Regions from separate parts of the Brevibacillus sp. NPDC058079 genome, predicted to be linked through region 2. Evidence: riboswitches for the same ligand, from Rfam matches in the RefSeq annotation. Region 2 holds a riboswitch; each other region holds the start of a gene.
What was found. Region 2 has a riboswitch for S-adenosylmethionine ahead of mtnK (S-methyl-5-thioribose kinase). Riboswitches for the same ligand answer to the same signal wherever they lie in the genome.

Region 1 (4,213 bases), on a different contig from region 2:
TAAGATCGGAAATGCTTCTTTGTAATAACTCTCATACCCATCGTCGAACGTAATCAAAACAGCATTCTCAGTCGGTAAGGTACCCGTCTCCATAAATCGCAGGAACTCATCCAACGATATCGGATTCAGGTCGTTATCATGCAAAAATTTCATGTGTCGGGCAAATTGATCAGGAGCTATGACATACCGCTGATTCGATTGATCCGTGACATGATGGTACGTCAAAACCACAACCTGATTGTTATACCACTTTTTCGTTTGAACCGCTGCTTCTTCAATTGGTGTGACGTTTGGCTCAGCATTTTTTGTCTCACTTATGCTTATAGACGTATCCACTTGGGGAAAAGGTTGCACTTCTTGTTTATTCTTTTTTTCCAGAAAAGATTCGCCTAACAACCCAATAGCCACTGCAAAAAACAAAAAAGTAAGAAACACGATCAGGAAGAGCCTTCTGTTCGGCAAAAAAACCCCTCCTCTACTTCCTCACTAGGAGATTCGACACAGTCCTACAAATTCCTGTGCAACAATTGACCCAATAATTGGATGACTCTGCTCCTAAAAAGAAAAAGAGCCCAGTAGCAATACCAGGCTCTTTTTATGTCATTCAGCAATATTACAGTTGAGCAGCCTCTTGCTTCAGAACTTCTGCTTTGTCTGTTTGCTCCCAAGGAACATTCAGGTCATTGCGTCCAAAGTGGCCATATGCAGCTGTTTGTTTGTAGATAGGACGACGCAGGTCGAGCTGCTTGATGATACCAGCAGGACGCAGGTCGAAGTGTTTGCGAACCAATTTCACCAGAGCTTCTTCGGAAATGGTACCTGTACCGAAAGTATCTACTGCGATGGAAACTGGTTGTGCTACACCAATTGCGTAAGCAACTTGTACTTCGCATTTGTCTGCGAGACCAGCAGCCACGATGTTTTTCGCTACATAACGAGCTGCGTAAGCACCGGAACGGTCAACTTTAGTCGGATCTTTACCTGAGAACGCACCGCCGCCATGACGAGCATAACCGCCGTAAGTATCTACGATGATTTTGCGACCAGTCAAGCCAGCATCCCCTTGTGGTCCGCCAATTACGAAACGGCCAGTTGGGTTGATGAAGTATTTGGTATCAGCGTCCAACAGTTCAGCTGGAACAACTGGTTTGATTACTTGCTCAACCAGATCTTGCTTGATTTGCTCCAGAGTTGTTTCAGGAGCATGTTGAGTAGAAATAACGATTGTATCGATACGAACTGGTTTGTCGCCATCGTACTCAACGGTTACTTGTGTTTTTCCGTCAGGACGGAGGTAAGCAAGTGTTCCGTTTTTACGTACTTCAGTCAGACGACGAGCCAATTGGTGGGACATGCTGATCGGAAGCGGCATCAGCTCAGGTGTTTCATTGCAAGCAAAACCAAACATCAAACCTTGGTCACCAGCACCAATTGCTTCGATCTCAGCGTCAGTCATTTTGCCTTCGCGTGCTTCCAATGCTTGGTCTACACCAAGTGCAATGTCAGCGGACTGCTCGCCAATTGCAGTAATAACACCGCAAGTGTCAGCGTCAAAACCGAATTTCGCACGGTCATAACCGATTTCACGAATGGTTTCACGAACGAGCTTTTGGATATCCACATAAGTGTTTGTAGTGATTTCACCTGCTACGAGAACCAAACCAGTAGTTACGGAAGTTTCGCAAGCTACGCGAGCGTTTGGATCTTTGGACAGGATCGCATCCAAGATGGAGTCGGAAATTTGGTCACAAATTTTATCCGGATGTCCTTCAGTTACAGATTCGGATGTAAACAGACGACGACCTTTTTGCAAAGCCATGAGAAAATACCTCCTTTGACCTCATACAAATAGTGTGGTAGCCGAGTCAGGATTTTATCTACGTAAACGCAAATAAAAAACCTTTTCCATTTTTTAGGAGGAAAAGGTTTGAGCGTTTTTTGCTTCCTTCATCCTCTTATCGGCCAGAACAGATGTCCGTTCTGCTGGTTAGCACCGCTCTAGATCGGTTGCCGGGCTTCATAGGGCCAGTCCCTCCGCCTGCTCTGGATAAGAGTATCCATTACGGATAATAGAATAATTGTTTTTTTCAGAGATGTCAATAGGAAAATTTTTACTTATAGTTGATAGGCTTTGGAAAGTACCACCACTACCTCGGCGCGAGTTGCCCTTCCATTCGGTTTAAAGGAAGAACCGTACCCATTGACCCATTTTCTAGATGTTAAAGCCTCAATAGCAGGAGAAGCCCAGTGACTCGTTGGCACATCCTGATAATTCGATGTACCACGGTTATACATCAAGACATCACGTGCCCGCGCGATCATTACCGCCATCTCTGCACGCGATATCGGCTGATCCGGCTTCATTTCATTCTTCGGGTACCCTTTCAAAATCCCTAATTGATAGGCTACACCTAGGTTGTGATAAGCCCAGTGCCGCTTTGGCATATCCCTGAAGGTCGTTTTTCCTGTGTAGGTAGTCGCTACCTTGGAACCGGTCGCACGCATTGATTTAAGCAGCATCGTGGCAAACTCTGCACGGGTCACTGCCTGATTCGGCTTGAACGACGCATCATTAAACCCATTTACTATATCGCGAGAGCTAAGTCTGACGATCTCTGAGCGCGCCCAGTGGTCCGAAATATCGCGATAGCCCGCTATCAATTTCTGCTGTGTCACCGTGAGTCGGTACGATTCATATTTGAACGCAGTCCCGCTATTAAGGCGTACATAATATTTTCCTGGTTGCAAACGCAAACCGATAACATCGTTTCCTCGGTTAGACAGCTCCGCTACCTCATTCGTCGAAGCGATCGCATAGTTCATGTTTCGATCGCTATAGAGCGCAAAACGAAAGCCACTATCGACAGGAATGTACGGCGCTCGGAACGTCACATACGATTCACTATTCACAGTAAATTGGAACCAGTCGGAATCAGTAGCTGTCGGTATTGTGCCTGACATCACTGTTCCACCGCTTAACGGAGACGCTTTTTGATAAGTGTCATTCGGCTCATTAAAATCTTTTTTTACTGGCGTGTATCCCAGATCCAGCTGATATTCGCCATTCACCGCATTGCGATTGTACTCACTCACACGGATGTAATACTTGCCTGGTGACACTTCTTTTTGGGCGCGTTCTGTCGGATTGTCTTTCGTTCCATTATCGTAGTTAGGGTCCCATACAACCATCTTTTTTCCGAGCTCTTGTTTACCGATACTCAGCAATAGATCGAAACGCTTGTTATCAGGACTAACGGAGACATCCAAATGCCCGTATTCACGAACATAGTAGGAGAACCAATCCTGATCCCCTTCATCGTGGAAATTGCCTGTTACACTGATTTCGTTGCCTACGAGCGGCCTTGCCGTCTCTTGCGTATCGTTCGGTTCGTTACGGTCCGGATTGATGGTAAACTTACTCGTCAACACGTAGGTAAAAGCGTTGTTGACCCCTCCGTTACGCATTAACCGGATATTCATTCGTCCCGCCTTGACCGGGACAGTTATCGTATCCCCATTCCCGAAGTACTGCGTGATCGGCGGACGATTCTCTGGGTAAAAGGTAGCTGCCATCGCTGAAGAAACACCGGAAGTCACTGACGCTGAGAAGCTGACCTTCCCATCGTAAGGGATGTCCATCTTCAGCCAGTCTATCGTGTCTTTGGGCCCTAAATTTCCACGTATTTGCGATTCGATCGGAAACGCTTTGGCTGAGTACGTCTGATTATTTGGCTCTAAAAAGTCATGGGATAAGGCCGTTCGAACTGCCTTGTCGACATTTAACAACCCGTAGCCCGTTTTCCGATCCCATCCCTTTTCCCCTAAGTCCGTAGCCGTTTGAAAAAGCAATTGTCTCACATCAAATGGACTTAGTTTGGGATGACGAGCTAGTATGAGCGCTGCTGCACCCGCTACTTGTGGTGCCGCTGCTGAAGTACCGCTAAAAGAACCGTATTTTCCCCCAAGCTTGGTCGTATAAACATTGAAACCAGGCGCTACTAGGTTCAGCTCAGGTCCTGTATTGCTTTGATACAGCACTTCATTGTTACTCCTTACAGCCCCTACCGCTAACACCGTAGGATAAGCTGCGGGATAAGCCACACGGCTACTCTCATTGCCACTAGCTGCAATCAGAACAGCTCCGCTTATTTCCGCTCGTTGCACAGCATTCGCCAGTTCCTTAGAGTAGGCCATACTGCTTAGAGACATCACG
Region 2 (4,213 bases):
CGTTCATTCTCAGGAGTCAATCTTTGTTTTTGTAGAGAATGTGCAGCAGGTTATCAGAAAAATGAGATGAAGGTGAAACTTTTTGACAATTCCTTCGTGGTAAGGGATGAAGGGGTGTGAACGGCTTGGGAAAGTAGGTCTGGAGGATGTGTACCAGCTGCATGTAAACGATATTTACCGCTATCTTTTCCGGCTGACACGAGATGAGAGGCTGGCAGAGGATTTGACACAGGAAACCTTTTGTCGCGCCTTCTCTTCCTTGGACGACTACCGTGGGGAAAAAGTACGGCCTTGGCTATTCAAGGTGGCCTATCACGCTTTCGTGGACGGCTATCGCAAGAAGACGAAACAACGGTTTGCATATGTGGAAGCCCTGCCAGAGCGACGTGATCATTCGGCGGTTGATCCGGCAGAGCATGTCGTGAACAAGGAGCTGTGGGAAGTGGCCTATGACTATTTGGAGCAACTTCCGGAAAAGCAGAGACAGGTCATTTTGTTGTCTACCATGCAGTTTTCCTACGCGGAAATGGCAGAGGTACTCGGGATCGAGCTGGCAGACGTCAAGCGTTCCTTGTTTCGGGGGCGACAAAAGATGCGGCAGTTGTGGAGGGAGGAAAGGTAATGAGGGAGCAAGATGGCAACAATCGCGAACAAAAGCTGCTGGCTTATTTGCGTGGCGATATGTCGGGGGAAGAGGTAAAACGATTCGAAGAGGAAATAGCCGCTGACGAGGAATACGCACAGCGGTTGGAGAGGCTTTTACTGGGGGAAGAAATGGGAGAGGACAACTCGAAAACAAAACAGCCTGAAACGCTGTCGGCCGAAAAACAGCGCGCCATTGTTCGCCGGGGGAAATGGAAAAATCGGTTGTCCACCGCTGGATTCACTATAGTGCTACCCTTTTTGGCTGGAGTTGTATTGCTGATTCTGAATGGCTGGGTTGGGTCACTGATGCATGAAGATCTGTTCCGCGTTGCGAAGTCGATGGTCAATTTCACCCAGCCAGGTGTGAGCGTGGGGAGTAGTGGTTCACAGGTCGGATTGCTGTACGGAAACATCAGCATGGAACTACGCGAGCGGGTTGGGGGAGAAGAAAAGAACGCGGGCCGTTTTGAGAGTACGAATGTGCTAAGGAACGTGAATGCGAAGCCGCAATGGACGAACGGGGTCAGGGAGCAAAAGCTGTTTTTCCGTTATCCGACAGAGGGAGAAACGGAGGATACCATGTCTCTCACTTCACCTGCCTGGACGACAATGGAGAAGCTGCCTGAGGGAACCGTTTCGCAGCTTGCAATATCTTTTGACCACTTTCTGACGTACGAGGAGTATTATGCACTGATTTCCCGCCATGTTACCTCTTCAGGACAAGATACAGTTTGGTTTGCGGTAGATACAGGGGTGGAGCTCAAGCAAGCAGAGAGTGATGTACCCTATCTGTTGCTTGGTGCCGGGGACGTATGGGGATTTGCTCAGAGAGAACTCGATTACGGAGGTGCGCCCATCCGGGTAAATGGGGAAGGGGCAAGAAGAATGGCGACCTATCTGAACGAAATGAAGTACTTATCTGAGCAAGAAGGTCTGACTCGCGATATTGGCAAAGCCTTGGTATTTGGTAGCGACCCTCAGATAGCAGAACGATACAACTACATGCAACAAAACGGAGTGCGAATCTACGGTGCCGTCTTGACCGGACCTACGAAAGAACTACTGAAGCTCAAGGCCGAAAAGTCAATAACAGCAGCGTTTCTAGGCAAGGTAGACTGGTGGAATTGGGAGCGACCAGCATCATCGGGAACACAATACAGCTACTAAAAGCAAGGTGCGAATTTTTGCACAAAAGGGTGTTGACATCGTGGAAGCGTTGGTTGTATGATTCAAACTAAATCAAAAACCGAATACGTTTTGGATACCTTATCCAGAGAAGGTGGAGGGACTGGCCCGATGATACCCGGCAACCGACATGACGCCATTCAGACGCGAGAAAGCGACTGATTGACAGGCGACATGCACGGTGCTAATTCCTGCAGAAACAAAAGTAGTCTGGAAGATAAGGGGGACATCAACACGGTTCTTACACGTGACGACACGACCTCTTTTCTTCGGGAAAAGAGGTCTTTTTATTGCTCCAGGTACTCAAACAAAACAAATAGAGATAGAGAAAAAATACGTAGAGGGGAGTTTTGGAATCATGGCATATCGCGCATTGACTGAACAGGAAGCAGTGGAGTACGTAAAAGGAATACCGGGTCTTTTTAGCGAAGGAGCAGAGCTGATCAGCCGCGAAATCGGGGATGGCAACCTCAATCTGGTTTTTGACATTCAGGAGCCAGCATCCGGTAAGAGTGTCATTGTCAAGCAAGCGCTGCCTTTTGCCCGCGTCGTGGGAGAATCTTGGCCGCTTACGATTGATCGGGCTCGCATCGAGAGCGAGGCACTCCGCATTCAGCACAAATACGTTCCGGACCTGGTGCCGCAGGTGTATCATTTCGACGGGGAGCTTGCGTTGACTGTCATGGAAAACGTCGGGGACCATATCATCATGCGCAAAGGTCTGATCGAAGGAAAGCGGTACCCGCTATTCGCGAAGCAAATTGGTCGTTTTCTCGCGCAAACATTGTTCTTCACATCCGATCTGGGTGCTCATCCGTACGATAAAAAAGCGCTAGTCGGAACATTCATAAATCCAGAATTATGCAAAATCACAGAAGACCTCGTCTTTACCGATCCGTATGAAAATGCGCCTACCAACGACTTCAACCCGTTGATTCGCCGGGAAGTCGAGGCGATTTGGAACAACAGGCCGCTGAAGCTGGAAATCGCCAAGCTGAAATACGATTTCCTTACTCGCTCAGAAGCGCTGCTACATGGTGACCTGCATACCGGAAGTATTTTTATCACGGAAAACAGCCTGAAAGCAATCGATCCAGAGTTCGCTTACTACGGCCCAATCGGTTTTGACATAGGGGCAGTCATTGCCAATCTATTGCTCAACTACGCAGGACAACACGGTTTGCAAAAAGATCAAGGAGAACGGGAAGCGTACCGCGAATACTTACTGGAAACGGTCGAGGATGTCTGGAATGAATTCGTTTCGCAATTCGTTCAGCTCTGGCACAAGCACGCCAAAGAGCGCAGCGCCCATGTCGAAGGGCTGTGGCAAAGCTACGTGAAGCGCTTGATTCAGGATACAGCAGGCTATGCCGGATGCAAAATCTTGCGCCGTGTCATCGGCTTGGCAGGCGTAGCGGACCTGAATGCCATTGAAGATGACCAGACTCGCGCAGAAGCAGAGCGTCTGGCCCTCTCGATTGGAGAAGCGCTGATTCTCGGTCGCGGCGGCATAGACGAATCGACAGATATCACGGACATCGTACGCACTGTGACCGAACGTTACTATCAGGAGGCAACGACAGTATGACAACCAGCACCCAATTGGCACCTGTTAAGTGGGAGAATGACGCACTGGTCTTGCTTGACCAGACGCGTTTGCCAGTAGAAACAATCTATTTGAACTTGACTACCTCCGAGCAAGTATGGGGTTCCATTCGTCGCTTGGAAGTGCGTGGCGCACCGGCGATTGGCATGGCAGCAGCTTACGGGCTCTACCTGGGCATTCGTGGCAGTGAAGCGAGTAACTACGACGAGTTTTGGCAGGAACTGAACCAGCAGGCAGACTATCTGGGCTCTTCCCGTCCGACAGCCGTGAATCTGTTCTGGGCGTTGGATCGAATCAAAGCTCGTGTTGAAACAGAAAGCGGAGCTTCGATTGCCGAATGGAAGGCAGCAGTGCTCGATGAAGCACTGACGATTCAAAAGGAAGATGCTGAAGTATGCCGGACCATCGGAGAGCATTTGCTCACTCTGTTGCATGACGGTATGGGAATTCTCACGCACTGTAATCCAGGGGCATTGGCTACAGCAGCGTACGGTACGGCTACCGCTCCATTTTATTTGGCAAAGGAACGCGGTTGGAATCTGAAGGTGTACGCAGACGAAACCCGTCCTGTCCTGCAAGGCGCTCGTCTTACTGCATTCGAATTGCAGCAAGCTGGAATTGATGTGACGCTCATCTGCGACAACATGGCGGCGATGGTTATGTCCCAAGGCAAAGTAGAGGCTGTCATCGTGGGTACAGACCGCGTAGCAGCGAATGGCGATGTCGCCAACAAAATCGGTACGTATGGGGTAGCGGTATTGGCAAAAGCTCACGGCA
Region 3 (4,213 bases), on a different contig from region 2:
TCTCCACTCTCATGCATTCGTTCGTCAGCTCACAAACGTTGACGTGACGAGCATCAGCGATCATGCTGATATCATTCACATGGACAATCAGTCTTTTGCCTTCTTCTGTTACAAATCCGATTGAGCAAAAATGCGCACCTGACATTTCCAAACGAGTGAGAACAGCATTGGCGTAAACTTCTCCCGTCCGCAAGCGAATCTGGCCTGCTTCAATGGCTCCGCCGATTTTTCGCTCGTTGGCGATCACCGTATACATATCCGTGTAACCGTTAATCTGATAGCGCATGGTACCCTCCCGCTCTCGCTGAGACTAATTATCATTAACAATGTCATCGTATAATGAAAATCATTATCTGTCAATAATGAGAATGATTTTTATTCTAGAATAAAAAAACCACACTCCATTTGTATGGTAGTGTGGTCGAATTCCCTTGCCTTCATTTTGTTTTCGTAAACAACCCCAACCGCTCAATCCGTTGGACCGCTTCTGCGAGACGATCTTCATTGGATAACAAAGCCGCTCGCACATAGCCCTCACCCGTCGGACCAAAGCCATTTCCTGGCGCTACGACGACATGCGCTTTTTCCAATAGCAGGTCAGAGAACTCCACGGAAGTAAAGCCACTTGGAACAGGAAGCCAAGCAAAAAACGAACCTTGAGATGGTGGCGCCTGCCAGCCAATCCGATGCAGATTGGAGTACAAGGCATTGCGGCGGCTTTCGTAGACAGCGACGAGATCGCGAACGCACTGCTGTGACTCCGTCATCGCTTTGGCTGCCGCCATCTGTACCGCTCCGAACAGACTGACGAAGTAATGGTCCTGAATGAGGTTAATCAGACGAACCAGCTCGCGATTTCCTACCATGGCACCAACACGCCAGCCTGCCATGTTGTACGTTTTGGACAAGGTATAAAATTCTACGCCCACTTCTTTTGCTCCCGGAACCTGCATGAAGCTGACTGGCTTTTTCCCGTCATAGCTGATCGCCCCGTAGGCGAAGTCATGGCAGACGACGATTTCATGTTTTCGGGCAAAACGAATCGTTTCCTCATAAAACTCGAGTGGTGCGTTGACTGCTGTTGGATTGTTCGGATAGTTGAGAAACATCAGTTTCGCTCGATCCAAATCAGCTTGGGAGAGCTGGCTGTAGTCTGGTAAAAAGTCATTTTCCGCCTTCAGAGGCATCATGACCATCCGTCCGTCTACGACTGCAACCCCCGACCAATAATCCGGATAGCCTGGGTCCGGAACCAGTGCAACATCGCCTGCGTTCATGAGTACTTGGCAAATCTCTACGAGTCCGGTTTTGCTGCCGAACAAAATCGCTACTTCTTCCTCCGGATCGAGGTCTACATCAAATTCTTGCTTATACCAATGAGCCACTGCCTGCTTCAGTTCCACGCGTCCCTGAAAAGGCGGATATTTGTGATGGAGTGGTTGTGCCGCTTGTGCCTGTAATTCTTCAATAATGTGCGGCGGTGTCGGCAGATCGGGATTGCCCTGCCCTAGGTTAATGACGTCATGGCCTTGCGCAATGACCTTGTTTACTTTTGCCACCAGGGTCGCAAAAAACTGGGTAGGGAGTCGATCAATCATGTCGGAGGGTTGAATGCGCATCTTTCTTCCATTCCTTTCTTGGGCCCAATACAGTAAAACCCCCTTTTTCCATACAGAAAAAGGGGGAGATCAGCTTGGTCACGTCCTTATCTGTCAGGAAAAAATCCTGCTGGAATTGGCACAGCATCTGTCCATCACATGGAACAGATCCGCTGCCGGGCTTCATAGGGCCAGTCCCTCCACCTCTCTGAATAAGTCAAACACACGGAATATACTGTTTTTTCGTCTATATCATACTACTTGAGCACGTAAACCGTGTCAAGATGCTTGATTCTGTACCGACACTTGATGCCTTCTTTTTTGAAATGAGGTGTGGAAAGCGAAGAATGCCACAGACAACAGACACAAGCCTGCCATCACGAACAATAGTCCCTGCGCATGAATCGATTGGAAAATGAAGGCGCCGAGCAGTGGTCCGAGCATCCGCCCTGCTGATCCAGTTCCTGCAATCAGACCTTGAATGAAGCCTTCACGTCCCTCTGGCGTAAACTGTGCAGCTACTGCCGGCACCGCTGGCCACACGAGCATTTCTCCTAGCGTCATGACGAACATGCCTGCCACAAAGCCTGCATAAACCGTTGATTGCGACAGAATCAGCATCGACAAGGCAAAAATATAAGCGCCCAAGAGCATTTGTGCTTTTAGCGTACGGGCAAAGCGTCGAATGACCCACGCAATCAATGGCTGACCAAACAGGATCAAACCTCCGTTCAGCGTCCACAACAGACTGTATTGACGGAGTGAAATGCCCAGGGATTGCATGTAGGTAGACAGCACCGTCGTCCATTGTACATAGACAATCCAGCTAATTAATAGCCCCCCACATAATAGCAGCAATGCTCCCCATACCACCTTTGGCTCTTGCTGTGGTTGTTGCAGCACATCACCAGTTGCTTGCTCAGACATACTTTGTCCAGTCGTCGAGTTTTCGCGTTGTTCCACCATTTTTAACTGACGCGGCAAAATGAGCATGAACATGGCGAGCACAATCACTTGCGAGATCGCATTACCGAAAAACGTCCAGGCAAACGAAACACTTGCCAAGAAGCCGCCCAGCGCAGAACCGGCAGCTACCCCCACATTGAGGGTGACATAAATCAGATTGATTCCTTTCCGTCCCCCGTCCGGCCATAACACTACTGCCAGTGCATTCATCACAGGAGAAAGTGTTCCGTAAAACAGACCATTCAATAGAAGCAAGACAACATAAATCGTAAAATCTTGCGTAAGACCTAAGCCGATCGATATCAGAATAACGCCGATGGAACCGACAATAATGGTGCGCATTTTTCCCCAGCGGTCAAACATCATCCCGCCGACAATACTCCCGATCAAGAATGCGCCTTGATTTAAAAGCAACAAGAAGCCGGCTACAGTCAGCGGCTTTCCGAGATGGTTGTGAATATAGATCGTGACAAGCGGCCAAATACACGCCATTCCTGTAGAAAAAATGACGGCAGCAATCGCCAATAAACGAATGCTGCTCGGATAGGATTCCCACTTTTGCCTCATGGCTTACTTCTCTCCCCGATGGAAATCGCCGCTTTTTCCGCCTGTTTTGGATTGCAGACTGGTTGGACCGATTATCATTTCTTTATCCATGGCTTTGCACATGTCATACACGGTCAAAGCCGCTATGCTGACAGCGGTCAACGCCTCCATCTCGACGCCAGTTTTCCCTGTCGTCTTCACGGTTCCTGTAATCGCAAGCGTCGTTTCATCTACAAAAGCAAATTGTATGTCGATGCCAGTCAATGGCAGCGGATGACACATCGGGATGATTTCCCACGTCTTTTTGGCAGCCATGACACCTGCTACCTGCGCAACTGCGAGTACATCGCCCTTTTCGATCCGACCTTCACGGATTCGGGCGAGCGTTTCGGGTTTCATGCTGATTTGGCTCTCGGCTACAGCCACCCGTTTTGTGACGTCCTTCTCAGACACGTCCACCATCCGAGCTCGATTTTGTTCATTAAAATGTGTTAATTGATCAGTCATACTAGTATCGTTCCTCCTCTATCTCCTCCTACCTTACTCCCGCCGCTGGATAAAAGCAATGAGAATGTAGACGACACTGTTTCGTTATCTTGCTCATCCACTCCTAAAAACGTACGAAGAACAGGTGCTGGAGGTATACTGTGCGTACACAGCTCAAAGGAGGCGTATGGAAATGGAAACGATTAAGGATCAGACGGTACGTTGGTCAATGCTTGTGCATGGTGATTGGACCATTTATTTGGCTGCAACGGCTGCCGGGCTTTGTTATGTCGGCTCGGTCAACCAGCCTTTTGCTGAATTGGAAGCGTGGGTTGAAAAGCATCATCCACAAAGTGCACTGGTGCAAGACGAACCATGGCTACAGCCTTTTGCAACAGAACTGATGGAGTATTTGCAGGGGACGCGCGAGCATTTTTCCATGGATTGCGACCTGTCTGGAACGCCTTTTCAGCTCGCTGTCTGGGAGGCACTGTGCCAAATCCCATACGGTCAAACGGCATCGTACACCGACATTGCGAACATCATTGAAAAGCCTGCTGCTGTTCGTGCCGTCGGTGCAGCAATCGGTGCCAATCCGGTTCTCATTACAGTCCCCT
Region 4 (4,213 bases), on a different contig from region 2:
ATACGTTGAAAAACGAGGGTATATCCGAAATTGTCTATACCCTCGCCCTTTGTTTTCTATCGTTCGTTATTGCGTGATTTCACGATTCCAACGGTCAATCCATGCTTTAGAGTGCTCGTTAACGAATTTCATGTCCAGCATTTTCAGCTTGCTTACGGTTTCTTCCCCGTACGTTACGCCTTTTGCTTCTTCTTCTGTCAGTTGAACAGACTTATTTACAGGGGAATCGATTTTTGCTTTTGCTGTTTTTTCCTGAACTTCCTTGCTCAGCTGGTAGTTGATGAAGTCTTCAGCCAGCGCTTTGTTTTTCGAGCCTTTTACGATGTTAACCGTATTCATGACCGCATATCCGCCGCTTGCAGGTTGTACGAAAACAGCTTCTGGAACAGCGGCTTTGATGTCTTTGAAGTACATTTCCATGATCGGTCCTACGCCGATTTCTTCTTGACCAAACATGTTCACGTATTCGGAAGTCTTATCGTAGAATTTCACTACATTTTGGTTGACTTCTTTCATTTTCGCAAAGGCTTGATCCTCGTTAAATTCCTTGCTGCCCGCGACCGCAGAAGCACTGTCGAGAACCATCGGGCCAGTTGTGGACGTAATGCTTGGCAGTGTCAACTTGCCCGTCAGCTCTGGGTTCCACAGGTCTTTCCAATCCTTGATCTCTGTTTTCACAAGCTTTGGATTGTAGGCAATCCCGAATTGGCCAATTGTGTAAGCTGGACCGTACTCCTCGCCCAGTGGTGCTTTGGCGATGTCGTAGATTTGATCCAGGTTCGGGATGCGGCTGCGGTCGATTTTTTCAAATGCGCCACTCTCAATCCCTTGCTGTGCATAGTAGTCAGAGAGGTAGATCAAGTCTACATCGGAGCTTCCTTGGCGAATTTTGTTCAGTCGTTCTGCGTTGTTCCCGATTTCCAGCACGATTTTCACGTTATGTTCTTTTTCAAACGGCTCATATACTTCTTTGCGGAAAAAGTCTTCGGAAAAGCCCCATGTGGAAATGACCAGCTTTTGTGGCTCACCCTTGGCTTCACCGCCAGCTCCTCCCGCTTGTGGTTGATCATTGCTGCCACAGCCAGCGAGAGCCAGTGACATCATAGAAAAAGACAGAATTCCAGCAAGTAATTTTTTCATCGTAATTCTCCTCCAGTTGGGTTCATTTGATGACAAAATATGGTGATACAATAAAAAGAAAAGTACCCTTGATTAGAACGTATCATTCTAAACAAGAGCACTTTTCTTCGTAAACAAAGAGAAGTGACACCCGTTTTTACGCAAAGTCTACGGTCTCCTCTTAAGATAGATCAAAAGAGAAAATCCGAACGATTGCGTCAGGTATTCAGTTCTGATTCAGCTAAAATAACATTCGTGATCGCCCACTGCGTAGGCGCATCATAGTCCCGTAGCACAGCTTCCAACGGCAACCCCATCTCTACTTCCAGTCGCTCTCGCAGTTTCTTCTTATAAAGAAGGGACATCCGAAAATCGACTTCGAGCTTGAGGGCCGGTGCTTCTCCTTCTAACGCTTCTGAGCGCGGAGAGCGGCGATGCTTGGCTTGGAACGTAATCATCTGATTTTCAATCGTGACTCGGAGCAATGTCGTTCCAAATCCGAACAACTCTTTTGCTATCTCATTATAGATGGCAGACAGCTTTTTTCTGGTTTCATTGGAGTCCACTAGAGTCATGTCATCACCTGCGATAGCTGGTATCGGGTTCATTCGCTCTCATTATACAAATGATTTTCCGATTCTTCAATAGAATATTCGTATTTAGATCAATTTCACATTTTTCCACCAAGTCATTCGTTTGCAAAAACAGTTGACACCTAAAAAATCAGTCGTTATAATCCAACTATCCAAATAAGAATTAACAACAATGTTTGGAATGATAATTTCATAGCACATTCTCTTATGAAGAGAGGTTGAGGGACTGGCCCTATGACACCTCGGCAACCTATCGCAAACGATACGGTGCCAAATCCAGCGGAATTTATTCCGACAGATAAGAGAGGTATTGTTGCAGTGTGGATACATACTCGCAGTTTTCGCCTCTTCTGTCGGAAGAGGCTTTTTCTATTCCATCTTACATCCAGAGAAAAGGGGTATTTTCATGAAAAAGACTGGTCTACTGCTCACTACACTACTGCTCGCTGCATCGCTCGTAACGGCTTGCGGCGGTAAACAAGAAGCTGCACCTGCTAACGGCGGCACTGCTGCTGAGCAAACCTCACTCAAGGTGGGCGTCACTGGCGGCCCGCACGAAGAGATTCTCAACAAAGTAAAAGAAGTCGCCAAAGGCAAAGGGCTCGACGTCGAAGTCGTCGTTTTCAACGATTACGTACAGCCGAACCAAGCTCTCGATAAAGGAAATCTCGATGTAAACAGCTTCCAAACCATCCCGTTCTTGGCGAAGTTCAATCAAGATCACAAAACAAAGATCGTCGAGGTTGGAAAAACCGTCACGTACCCGATGGGCCTGTACTCCACCAAGCATAAAAAAGTCGAGGACATCCCTGCTGGCGGCGTTGTCGGCATTCAAAACGACCCTACCAACCGAGCACGCGCCCTGCTACTCTATCAGGCAGCTGGCTTGATTAAGCTCAAGGATGGCGTGGGTGACAACGCAACACCACTGGACATCGTAGAAAATCCAAAAAATTTGCAATTCAAAGAGCTGGAGGCTGCTTTCCTGGCGCGCTCGCTGAGCAACGTAGAGGTCGCTTCGATTAATACGAACTTCGCAATGGAAGCTGGCTACTCCCCGCAAAAAGATGCGATCTTCGCTGAGACAGCTGACTCTCCATATGTAAACATTTTGGCAGTCAACGAAACCAACAAAGACAACCCCGCTGTCAAAAAGCTGGTGGACATCTACCGCTCGGAAGAAGTGAAAAAATTCATCGACGAACGTTTTGAAGGAGCTGTACTGCCGTCCTGGTAAGATCGAAGCCAGGAACATCAAGAACAACAAGGAGAACTCGTTATGATACAGCTAACCGATATTCATAAGTCGTATCAAGTAGGAAACAAGCAGGTAGAAGCATTGAAGGGCGTATCCCTGCAGGTGGAAAAAGGGCAAATCTACGGGGTTATCGGCTTTAGCGGAGCGGGGAAAAGCACCCTGCTCCGTACCATCAACCTGTTGGAGAAGCCGACTAGCGGTTCTGTGATCGTCAATGGCCAGAACATGCTGACCCTCAAGGAAAAAGAGCTGCGGCAAGCTCGCAAAAAGATCGGGATAATTTTTCAACACTTCAACCTGCTCTCTTCCTATAATGTCTTTGACAATGTGGCGGAAATCTTGCGGATGAATCGCGTCCCTAAAGATGTCATTAAGCGCAAGGTAGAAGACCTTCTCGGCTTGGTTGGCTTGTCTGATAAAGCAAACGCTTATCCTTCTCAGCTATCCGGTGGACAAAAGCAACGGGTGGGCATCGCTCGTGCGCTTGCGACTGATCCGGAAATCCTGCTCTGTGACGAAGCGACTTCCGCTCTCGACCCGCAGACGACCGAATCGATCCTGGAGCTGTTGCTCGACATCAATCGAAAGTTTAACCTGACCATCGTGCTGATTACGCATGAGATGCAGGTCATCAAAAAAATCTGCGATCAGGTAGCCATCATGGAAAACGGTGTCGTCATCGAGCAAGGCTCTGTTCTGGATGTTTTCAGCAATCCGCAAGAGCAAACGACCCGTAATTTTATCAAAACGGTTTTCGACGATCAGGTACCACAGGAGATTTTGTCCAAAATAAAAGAAACCGGACCCGTTTCCAAAATTGTTCGCGTTGCCTTTCGCGGGGATGCTGCTCTCGATCCTGTTCTAGGAACACTATCTGCACGTTTTCCGATTAGCACCAATCTGTTGTATGGCTCGATTACGACCATAAAAGGAACAGCGCTCGGCATTCTGCTTTTGCACATATCCGGCGAAGAACAAGACATTCAAGATGGCATTCGCTACTTGCGCGAATCCGTCTACCGCGTAGATATTGTGTCACCAGAGGAGGTGCGGAGCTAATGGAGCGTTTGATTGATATGATTCCGGTATTCGGGCAATCTCTGCAAGAGACTGTCATCATGGTTGGAATTTCGCTGTTCATTGCGACGTTGATCGGGATTCCGCTCGGGATTTTGTTGGTCATCACACAGGCGAATCACCTTTTCCCGAACAGAATCATCTATCACACCCTGAATACGATCAT

Region 1: linked by a shared signal. The riboswitch ahead of metK (methionine adenosyltransferase) and the one ahead of mtnK (S-methyl-5-thioribose kinase) in region 2 are both predicted to bind S-adenosylmethionine.
Region 3: linked by a shared signal. The riboswitch ahead of ACFVS2_RS17730 (pyridoxal phosphate-dependent aminotransferase) and the one ahead of mtnK (S-methyl-5-thioribose kinase) in region 2 are both predicted to bind S-adenosylmethionine.
Region 4: linked by a shared signal. The riboswitch ahead of ACFVS2_RS24215 (MetQ/NlpA family ABC transporter substrate-binding protein) and the one ahead of mtnK (S-methyl-5-thioribose kinase) in region 2 are both predicted to bind S-adenosylmethionine.

Annotation. Positions count from the first base shown of each region.
Region 1 covers NZ_JBHVSO010000017.1:5,095-9,307, reverse strand. Annotated here, with positions in the region: gene ACFVS2_RS30725 (polysaccharide deacetylase family protein) at 1-462, opposite strand, end outside; gene metK (methionine adenosyltransferase) at 614-1,819, opposite strand; SAM riboswitch class I at 1,953-2,054, opposite strand; gene ACFVS2_RS30715 (S8 family peptidase) at 2,116-4,213, opposite strand, start outside.
Region 2 covers NZ_JBHVSO010000004.1:284,588-288,800, reverse strand. Annotated here, with positions in the region: gene ACFVS2_RS14605 (sigma-70 family RNA polymerase sigma factor) at 107-622, shown strand; gene ACFVS2_RS14600 (anti-sigma factor) at 622-1,812, shown strand; SAM riboswitch class I at 1,909-2,054, shown strand; gene mtnK (S-methyl-5-thioribose kinase) at 2,189-3,418, shown strand; gene mtnA (S-methyl-5-thioribose-1-phosphate isomerase) at 3,415-4,213, shown strand, end outside.
Region 3 covers NZ_JBHVSO010000005.1:400,927-405,139, reverse strand. Annotated here, with positions in the region: gene ACFVS2_RS17735 (hypothetical protein) at 1-286, opposite strand, end outside; gene ACFVS2_RS17730 (pyridoxal phosphate-dependent aminotransferase) at 438-1,619, opposite strand; SAM riboswitch class I at 1,703-1,817, opposite strand; gene ACFVS2_RS17725 (MFS transporter) at 1,878-3,131, opposite strand; gene moaC (cyclic pyranopterin monophosphate synthase MoaC) at 3,135-3,617, opposite strand; gene ACFVS2_RS17715 (methylated-DNA--[protein]-cysteine S-methyltransferase) at 3,790-4,213, shown strand, end outside.
Region 4 covers NZ_JBHVSO010000009.1:80,932-85,144, reverse strand. Annotated here, with positions in the region: gene ACFVS2_RS24225 (ABC transporter substrate-binding protein) at 67-1,140, opposite strand; gene ACFVS2_RS24220 (DUF2294 domain-containing protein) at 1,338-1,694, opposite strand; SAM riboswitch class I at 1,915-2,017, shown strand; gene ACFVS2_RS24215 (MetQ/NlpA family ABC transporter substrate-binding protein) at 2,119-2,949, shown strand; gene ACFVS2_RS24210 (methionine ABC transporter ATP-binding protein) at 2,992-4,029, shown strand; gene ACFVS2_RS24205 (methionine ABC transporter permease) at 4,029-4,213, shown strand, end outside.